One region of the Tenacibaculum sp. SDUM215027 genome, then DNA from elsewhere that is predicted to be linked to it. Evidence: riboswitches for the same ligand, from Rfam matches in the RefSeq annotation. Region 1 holds a riboswitch; each other region holds the start of a gene.

Region 1 (3,262 bases):
GGTTCATCAATTTGAATAATTCGAATACCCGCTTTTTCTAAATCCGTAACTTCATCGCGAATAGCTAATGCAATTTGTTTACAGGTAGTTGAACGAGGTTGATCATCGCGTACAAAAGACCATTGTAAAATAGTAACAGGTCCTGTTAGCATTCCTTTAACCCAATTATCAGTCAAAGATTGAGCATATTGTGACCAGTAAACAGTCATTGGATGAGGTCGATAAACATCACCGTAAATAATAGGAGGTTTTACACAGCGGCTACCATAACTTTGAACCCAACCTTTTTTTGTAAAAGTTACTCCAGCAAGTTGTTCACCAAAATACTCTACCATATCATTTCGCTCATATTCACCATGAACCAAAACATCTAGCCCTATTTTTTCTTGCCATTGAATGGTTTTTTGAGTTTCTTTTTTTAGCAAATATTTATATTCCTCACTATTTAAGGTGCCTTTTTTAAATTGAGCTCTCCAGCTTCTTACTTCTTTAGTTTGAGGGAATGAACCAATGGTTGTAGTAGGAAATAATGGTAAACTCAATACTTTTTCTTGTGCTTTTTTACGAATAGAAAAGGCATTTTTTCTTTGAGAATCTACTTCAGTAATGGCATCAACACGTTGTTTTACATCATTGTGGTGAATTAAAGAAGAAGATTTTCTGCTAGCAATAGCTTTTTTGTTTTCTTCAAAAGCATTTAAAACAGTTTTGTTAGTGGTGTTTTCAGATAGTTTTTTTAATAAACTTACTTCTGTAAGTTTTTGCTTAGCGAAAGCAAGCCATTGTTTTATATCATTATCTAGAGATGTTTCTAACTCTAAATCGCAAGGAGAGTGTAACAAGGAACAAGAAGAAGCAATAAAGATTCTATCAGAACCTAATTTATTGGTCGCTTTTTGAATAAGTTGTAACGATTTTTCAAAGTCATTCTTCCAAATGTTTCTTCCATCTACAATACCTAATGATAGAGATTTATTCTCAGGAAGAGTGTCTAATACATCGTCTAGTTGGTCTTCACAACGAACTAAGTCGATGTGTAATGTGTCGATAGGTAGTGTGTTAGCTAATGAAATATTGTCTTTTAGACCTTCAAAATATGTAGCTACCATAAACTTTAGTTTTGGAAACTTTTTTCTAATCTCATTATAGATAAATTGATAGGTCTCTTTGGCTTTTTCGCTTAAATCTAATGCTAAAAATGGTTCATCAAATTGAATACATTCTGCACCCTGGGCTTGAAGTTCTTGAAGTATTTCAATATAAACAGGAAGTAACTTTGAGGCTAAATCTAACTTATCAAAACCTTCTTCTTTTTCTTTACCTAAAAGAAGGTAGCTAACCAGACCAATAATTACAGGTTTAGCATTAATTCCTAATTGTTTAGCTCCAACAAATTCATTAACAATTTTATTAGAGAATAGTTTAAACTCCTGATTTTTATGAAACTCAGGAACAATGTAATGGTAATTAGTATCAAACCACTTAGTCATTTCCATAGCAGTAATATCAAGTTCATCTTTTTGATATCCTCTTGCCATGGCAAAATAAAGATCAAGCTCAGAGTTTGAAGTTTTTAAAGCTACTTCGTTGTAACGTTTAGGAATAGCACCAACACTAAGTGTCATATCTAACACCTGATCGTAATAAGAAAAATCATTACAAGGAATAAGGTCTATTCCTGCTTCTTGTTGTGTTTTCCAGTTTTGTTGACAGATGTTTCTTCCTGTTTCAAGAAGTTCCTGTAAACTAGTTTTGCCCGACCAATATTGCTCGCAGGCTTTTTTGAGTTCTCTGTTGCTACCAATACGCGGATAGCCAAGAATGTGCGTTTGCATTTCTTTTTAACTTTTATAATTAAACATTAATTTTAAAAGTTCTTTTAGATGCTTCGCAATGCTAAAAAACAATGTGATGGTTGAGGAAAAAAATAATGACATACCAAAAAAGCACAGCATTTCATAAGAGAAAGTGTGCGTTAAAAATATATCATCGGTATGACCCAAAAGCTTCAAATCGCGAAAGCATTGTCAATATCCGAATAGGCAGGTCTCCTGACTTATAACAGTTTTTATCATCCTTCCCGCTTTTGGCAGTGGATACTCTAGGATAAAAACCTTTGGTGTGTTACTTACAGTTGCGCGACAGCTCGTGATTTGCACACGATTCCCTATTAATCTACAGCTAAGTAAAACCTTTCCGGTTGATGAAGTATGTAAAGAACTTATCGGGGTAAATGTATGTATTATTTTTTTAGAACAGGTAATAAAAAAAGCATCAGTATACTGATGCTTCTTGAGTTTTAACAAGATTTTAAATTTTGTTATTTTTCCCAGTTTTTAAGTTGATCTAGATATAAGTAGCTTTCAACAAATTTTCTATGTTCAGTATTTGTCATGATTTCGAGTAGTTCTAAAGCTGAGATATAACTAGCTAAATTTCCGTTTGAAGATAAAAACTTACCATCTTTAACAAAAGTTACCAAGCTGTCATTTTGCACTTTTAAATTAGGATAATCCTTTTGCAATTGCACACCACCACCAATCCATGTTACAATTTTATGACCATCAGCGATACCTGATTTACCAATTAAATTGGCACCAGCACAATTACTAACAGTGTATTGAGTTTCTTGGTTTTTTGTTTTTATAAAATCTACAATTTTATCATTATGTACTTGTGCATACATATCATAAGCACTTGGTACAAATAAAGCTGTTAATTTAGGGCAATTATCAAAAGTATAGTCAGGAACAAAATGCATTCCTTCTTCGGTGGTAATTGGTTTTGTTGTTTCAGCGATAGCTACTACATTAAAAAGTTGTTTACCATCTTTGTCTACTTTTCCAAATACATCTGACGTTGCAATAACTTCTCCTTGTAAAACACCATTAAACATTAAAAGTCCTATAGTTGGTAATTCAGGATTAAAAGGTTTTAGATGTTTAGTAAGTGTATCAGATGGAGATATAACTTGTTCAACTTTTTCAGTTTTTTCGTTGGATTTCGATTTCTTAGAATTACAGCTGATAGCAATAATTACAAATACCAGCATTGTTATAAAGCTAACTTTTTTCATGTTTTTTTATTTTTTATTTCTTTCTGTAGGTTTAATAATCATTCTAAAATATTGGTCTTTATATATGTAGTATCCCAACCAGTTGTATAGAGTTCTTACTTTGTTTTTAAAGTTTACAAGCCCCATAATGTGTACAAAAATCCAAATTAGCCAAGCAATAAAACCTTTTAAAGATTGTTTCTGTCC
Region 2 (3,262 bases), on a different contig from region 1:
ATACTCCTAATAGTTTAGTTATTTTCATTTGTTAAAATTTATAATTGATATTTATGTTAAAATTTCTTTGTGGCATAGGCCTCCTTGGCATAACCATGTATTTTTCTCCTAATAGATTATTTACTTTGACTCCTAATAACAGCTGATTTCGTTTCTTTTGGTATACCTTATATTCTGCTCCTACATTAACTATAAAAAAATTAGGAACTATAAAATCATTAGAGTTATCTTCGGTCGTATATACTTCTCCATTATAAAGTGACTGAGTAAATAGGTTAACTTTTTTACGACTTATCGATAAGTTACTATTCAATAAATGTTTAGGCACAAAAGTTAAATACTTATCTGTTTCACTATCTTTAGCTAAAGCATAAGAATAGTTAGAGGATATATTAAATCTATACTCTCCAAAAACAACTTCATAACTTAAACTAGCTTCTATACCTTTATTCTGAGTTTCATTTAAATTGATGGGAACCCAAACCCCAGGTCTGCTTGAATCACCAGAAGGTGTCCAGACTATCTTGTCTTCTGTATTAATTAAATAAGCTCCTAGATCAAAGTTTAAACCTTTACTTGAATACCCTAATCCTACTTCTCCCTGAACAGAAGTTTCTGGAATCAAATTTTCATTTCCTTGACCTGGCCAAAATAAATCGTTATATGTTGGTACTCTATAGTTTTTCGATCCGTTGACTCTTACATACCATTTTGAAATAGGAGTTACTTTTATTCCTGCAGCATAAACTAACGGAACCTTATAATCTGAATTAAAATCTTTCCTTAACTTAACATTAAAGGAAACATTTTTATGTATATCTTGTCTATAAACAAAGTACTGAGAAAACTGTCTTCTATTTTTTTCTTTGATAACGTCAGTACTACCAAAAGTAGATTCATACTCTGAATAAGAAGATATATCTGCTTTAATTTTTGGAAGTTTATAATTTATGTTATAGGACATTATAAATCTTCTCGATTTTCCGTAGTTGAAGTTTTCAGAAAGCTTATTAGAGAAATATTGATATTTCTGTGTTAGATATGCTAATTTGATTTCTTGTCTTATCTTCCCTTTTTCTATACCATATACCAGTAAATTTCTTTGATTAGAATCAATATATTTTTCTCTTGCTGATGTCGGGTTAGGCAATGTTCCTGAGAAAAGACGTTCTCCAGAAAAGCTTGTGCTATAAAATTTTAATTCAGATTGATTGTTAAGCTTATGCCCAAAACCTAAGTTAATTCCATAGTTTTCATAAGCTCCATTGGTATTTTTGTATTCAGAATCGAATAATTCAAAATCGTTTTCTGAAGAATTTCTAGAAACTCCCACACCTATACTATACTTTGAATTGGAGATTTTTGACTTAAAAATTGAATTGAATGTATTGTAACTTCCTCCTGTTAATACAAATTGATTTTTTACATTAAACTCTTCTGTGTAATTTAAAACATCATTTAAATGCACAGTCCCTCCTATTGCACCTGAACCATATTCTATACTTCCTCCTCCTTTTCTTACATCAATAGCGTCATTTAGACTTACTGTTAAAGAATTAAAGCCTGTTTGTCCATTGTTTATAGAGTTAATATTTATTCCATTCCATACAACAGCTGTATTGGAAGCACTTGTGCCTCTAAAGCTTACAGAACTTGTTCCTCCTTTTCCGTACTCCTTTAAATAAATTGATGAATTATATCTTATTAAATCAGTAAAAGACTCAATATTTCGTGTCAACACAGAATCTGAAAGACTAACCACATGTTGACCTATAGAGTTTTCTTTTAATTTTTTTGTAGCGTCGATGAATACTTCATCCAATCGATAAGAAATTGTATCGTTTTGCCCTACCAGAACAACCACATAAAAAAAAGAAAAAAATGTAATTACTTTTTTAGCCATATTCTACCAAACTTTTATCCCGAAAGTTTTAATTAAATTATAATAATTGGCAGGTCTCCTGGCTTGCATCTTGTAACATACCTTCCCATTTAAAAAACAGTGGTAAGAGTGATTGTTACAAGCTTAATAGCTTACAGTTGCGGGAACAGCTTCGGTTTTGCACCGAATTCCCTTTTAATTCTCTTTAATAGATGATTAAAGAAAAACCAAAAATCACGGCAAATGTATAGTATTCTTATAAATTAGCAACCATCAAGTCATGATAATTTGCGAATTTTGTTTTTAAGTTCTCTGGTAGTGTATAATAATCTGGATGAATCATTTTAGCTAAACATTCCACTCCTTCTACTAAAGTCCCTGCAGACGATTGTGTAAACATAGCAAAGTCAGCAATATAAACTTGTTCGTTTTTTACAGCTCTTAAAGACTTCCATTCTTCTCTTTCTTCTAAAAACTTCATATCTTCAAGAGTTCTGTCAATTCCGTATCCACAAGGAGCAATAATTAACACCTCAGGATCGTATTTTACGATTTTATCCCAAGAAATTACAATACTATCTCCTGATGGATGTGACAATAAATCAATACCTCCAGCATATCCTATCTGATGAGGAATCCAGTGTCCGCAATTAAATAACGGATCAATCCACTCTAATAACATCACACTTTTCGACTGGATTTTATGTTCACGTTGCACATCAACAATATCATAAACACGCTTTTTCAATCCATTCACATACTTCTCTCCTACCTTTTCTTTTTTCATCGCTTTTGCAATGGTTAATGCATTATCAAAAACGTCTTCTAAAGAGTTTGGTGTTATAGAAATTAACTCTGGAATCTTCGGTAATTTATACGCTGATTTTGCCACAGATTCTGTGTCTATCTGGCAAACATCACAAACATCTTGTGTAAAAACAATATCGGGTGCTATACTTTCCAAAACAGGCTCGTCAACATAGTATAAAGTTTTCCCTTCTGCCTTTGTTTTTGAAAAAATAGCTGTTATTTCTTTACTTGTTAAGACTTTTCCTTCTAGCTTATATCGAACAGCGACCTCTTTTTCTTGTAAAGCTACTTCAGGACATTCAAAAGTAATTCCGTTTAAATAATCTTGTAAGCCCATATCATAAATCATTTGAGTTACTGCTGGCATAAAAGAAGATACTGTCATAATTCATTGTTTTAGTTCAGCAAAAATAAACAGTTATCTATTTTAATTTGCTTTTTATTAAAAATCTTTCCAATCTTTGTGTCAACATAAAATACGATTTCATGATACATTATATCTCAGGAGGTGAACGTTCAGGTAAAAGTAGCTATGCTCAAAAGCTAGCCGAATCTTTATCCGACACCCCT
Region 3 (3,262 bases), on a different contig from region 1:
CTTAATTTGCGCTTCAGGTGAAGACCCCATCAACTTAAAACTTCCGTAATCAAAATAGAATAAATACGGAGAAGGATTTATAGAGCGCAAAGCTCTATACACATTAAATTCATCTCCTTTAAATTTTTGTTGAAATTGACGTGATAATACCAACTGAAAAACATCTCCTCTTTTACAGTGTTCTTTTGCTTTTGTTACACTTCCTTTAAACTCTTCGTCGGTAATATTTGAAGTTTCTTCTCCTTGAAAAGCAAAGTCATATTTAGCAAAGGATTGAGAATTTACCAAGTTTTCAATTTCTGATAATCGAGACTCCTCACCTTCAGGAATGTTTTCTATCAAAATCATTTCATTTTTAAAATGATTAATAGCAACGATAAATCTAAAAAAACTATACTGTAATATTGGAATTGCTGACGGAGCTTTCTTTGATTTTAATTGAATAGTTTCAAAGTATTGTACAGCATCGAAAGTGGTATACCCATACAATCCGTTAAATGATTTTATTTCTTCTGAACAGTCTACTGAAATAACATCACTATATGTATCAAATTTTTTATAGAAATCTTTTTGAATAGGTCCTCTTTCTAATTCTTCCTTTTGATAAGACAGTACTAACTCATCATTTTCAGCTTTAATTGTAACCAACGGTTCTATACATAAAAATGAATAACTATTTTCTTTACTGTGATAGTCTGAACTTTCTAACAGCAAACTATTTGCATACTTATCTCTTGTTTTTAAGTACAAACTAACTGGCGTAACCATATCTGCCAGTTGTTTTTTTGCTCTTGTTTTAAAGGTAATTTTTTTCATTTCATTTAATATGTAAAAACAAAAAAGGCTTATCATGAGATAAGCCTTTTCGTTGTATTATAGATATAACAAGATGGTCTCACTAACGTAAGTTACGAGTTTTCCACCACCAGTTATTTAATTGTTGTTTTATCATTATGCTACAAATGTATAAAGTGATTTTGATTTTACAAACTTTTTTAGATTAAAAATTTATAAATCAATAAACAGCAACTTAATTAATAGAAAAATTTTCTTTAGAGAAGAAAATATCTATTGGTGAACTCCCTATTCCCTTTACTGTTTTAAAAACAGTTTTATCTTCGTTATAAATAACTAGCACACTTTTATCTGTATCAAAAAAATCTTCTGCTCCCAAAACATACACTTGTCCTGTCGTCGGATGTTCTTTGATAACAGTTGTAAGCATTACCCCTTCTGTCATTGGGTTTACAAACTCTTCTGCTTCTTTACTTACAGTATTAAAACGGTGAACTGCTCCTGTAGCTACCTCTAACCAATAAATATAATTACTTGATAAGCTCATAGTAAGCATACTTGTTTTATAAAGATTCATACCCTCTAATGTTATAGTTTCATTAACAGAATAATTTCTACCAAGACTTACGAATGCTGCTTCTCCCACTCTCTTTTCTGTTCCAACCCAAATTTTATTGTTTTTATCTTTTAGAATTCCTGAAATAACATCTTCAAAAGTTACTACTGTTTTTAATGACTTATCCTTAATATTCAAAACCTTCAACTCTTTACCATCAGCAATCAATACGCTTTCTCCTTCTACTAAAAGTCCTGATTTAGAAAATAAAACCTTATCTGATATTCCTTCCATTTTATCTTTTATTCCTTCATTTATATTAAATAATGATAGGTTATATCTTTTATCTCTTCCTCTTCCATCTGTTGAAACCATTAATCCCTCTGTTTCAGAATACATTGTTAAATACGATGGATCTGCGACCTGAGAAGTAGCTACTGTTTTCTCTACAACTAAGCTTTGTAAATCGAATTTTGTAACAAAATCAGGCCCTGTCTGTGATATTGCAAACAATTTGTTTTCATAACCTGAAAAAGAAATAGTGTTTTTGTTTAGCGACTCATATACATTTGGGGTAAAAACCTGACCTTCATCTAGGTGCCCTATTGTTGTTTTTTCTCCTTCATAACTCAATATAAAAGAATTATTATAAATCGGAATTGGTTCCTGTTTTATTGAATCACTTGAACAAGAAAAAAATGTCATAATAAGACATAGCAATGTAATACTGTATATACGTATCATTTTTATAATTAATTTGAAATTTCTGAAACTAAAAAACACTGATAAACATTCTTCAAAACATAAAATGTTTATGTGTACACATTGCTACTTCTTTTATTCCCGAAAGAAAAACAACAAATTAAATTTGGCAGATCTCCTGACTAACATCTTGTTACTACCTTCCCGTAAAAAACAGTGGTGTAAGAAATAACAAGTATCTATTATATAGACAAAGCTTACAGTTGCGGGTACAGTTTAGGACTTTCACCTAATTCCCTTTTAATTTTCTTTTCTTCAAAGAAAAACCGCGACAAATATATTTTAGTCTCAGGAAAGAAACACCAATTTTACTGTTAAAATTCCAGTTCCTCCTTTCCGCATGAAAACCAACTTTATAATTATTATGAGAATAAATTAAAAAGTAAAATAACAATAGCTTAAAATTCAATTTAAAGTTTTAAAAAAGCTTTTTTATAGAGTATAAAGTTATAATTTATAACCAATAATAATAAAATTATTTAAAAATAAAAACATCATTCAGTTATTTGCATTGTAATAAACAACAAAAATAAAAGTTATGTGTGGAATTGTATGTGCGTTTGATTTAAAGCAACCGTCAGATAAATTAAGACCTCAATTATTAGAAATGGCTAAAAAGGTTCGCCATAGAGGTCCAGATTGGAGCGGAATTTATAGTGATGAGAAAGTAATTATGGCACATGAGCGACTAGCAATTGTTGATCCTGCTTCTGGACAACAACCCCTATTTAGCCATGATCGTAGATTTGTGTTAGCTGCTAATGGAGAAATATACAATCACAAAGAGATAAGAAAGCAACTCAAAGAGCAACATGAATTCTTAACAAAATCTGACTGTGAGGTAATCTTAGCCTTATACAAAGAAAAAGGTATTGAGTTTTTAGATGATTTAAACGGAATTTTTGGCTTTACTGTGTATGATTCTATTACCGATGAATATTTAATAGCTCGTGATCATATGGGAATTATTCCTTTATATATGGGATGGGATAAACACGGTACTTTCTATGTAGCTTCTGAATTAAAAGCTCTGGAAGGTTATTGTAACAAAATTGAGGTTTTTCCTCCGGGTCATTACTATACCCGTGAAGATGGTTTACAAAAATGGTATTCTCGTGATTGGATGGAATACGAAGCTATAAAAGACAA

The links. Region 1 has a riboswitch for cobalamin ahead of metE (5-methyltetrahydropteroyltriglutamate--homocysteine S-methyltransferase). Riboswitches for the same ligand answer to the same signal wherever they lie in the genome.
Region 2: it holds a riboswitch for cobalamin, as region 1 does, so the genes downstream of both, ACQYZ7_RS11565 (TonB-dependent receptor domain-containing protein) here and metE (5-methyltetrahydropteroyltriglutamate--homocysteine S-methyltransferase) in region 1, are expected to answer to the same signal.
Region 3: it holds a riboswitch for cobalamin, as region 1 does, so the genes downstream of both, ACQYZ7_RS09770 (hypothetical protein) here and metE (5-methyltetrahydropteroyltriglutamate--homocysteine S-methyltransferase) in region 1, are expected to answer to the same signal.

Annotation. Positions count from the first base shown of each region.
Region 1 covers NZ_JBNXUE010000001.1:1,183,421-1,186,682, forward strand. Annotated here, with positions in the region: gene metE (5-methyltetrahydropteroyltriglutamate--homocysteine S-methyltransferase) at 1-1,835, opposite strand, end outside; cobalamin riboswitch at 2,025-2,211, opposite strand; gene ACQYZ7_RS05610 (DJ-1/PfpI family protein) at 2,321-3,076, opposite strand; gene ACQYZ7_RS05615 (NAD(P)/FAD-dependent oxidoreductase) at 3,083-3,262, opposite strand, start outside.
Region 2 covers NZ_JBNXUE010000004.1:327,787-331,048, forward strand. Annotated here, with positions in the region: gene ACQYZ7_RS11560 (YncE family protein) at 1-28, opposite strand, end outside; gene ACQYZ7_RS11565 (TonB-dependent receptor domain-containing protein) at 32-1,903, opposite strand; cobalamin riboswitch at 1,935-2,129, opposite strand; gene ACQYZ7_RS11570 (ABC transporter substrate-binding protein) at 2,139-3,077, opposite strand; gene ACQYZ7_RS11575 (bifunctional adenosylcobinamide kinase/adenosylcobinamide-phosphate guanylyltransferase) at 3,179-3,262, shown strand, end outside.
Region 3 covers NZ_JBNXUE010000003.1:329,480-332,741, forward strand. Annotated here, with positions in the region: gene ACQYZ7_RS09765 (anthranilate synthase component I family protein) at 1-816, opposite strand, end outside; gene ACQYZ7_RS09770 (hypothetical protein) at 1,031-2,056, opposite strand; cobalamin riboswitch at 2,205-2,399, opposite strand; gene asnB (asparagine synthase B) at 2,652-3,262, shown strand, end outside.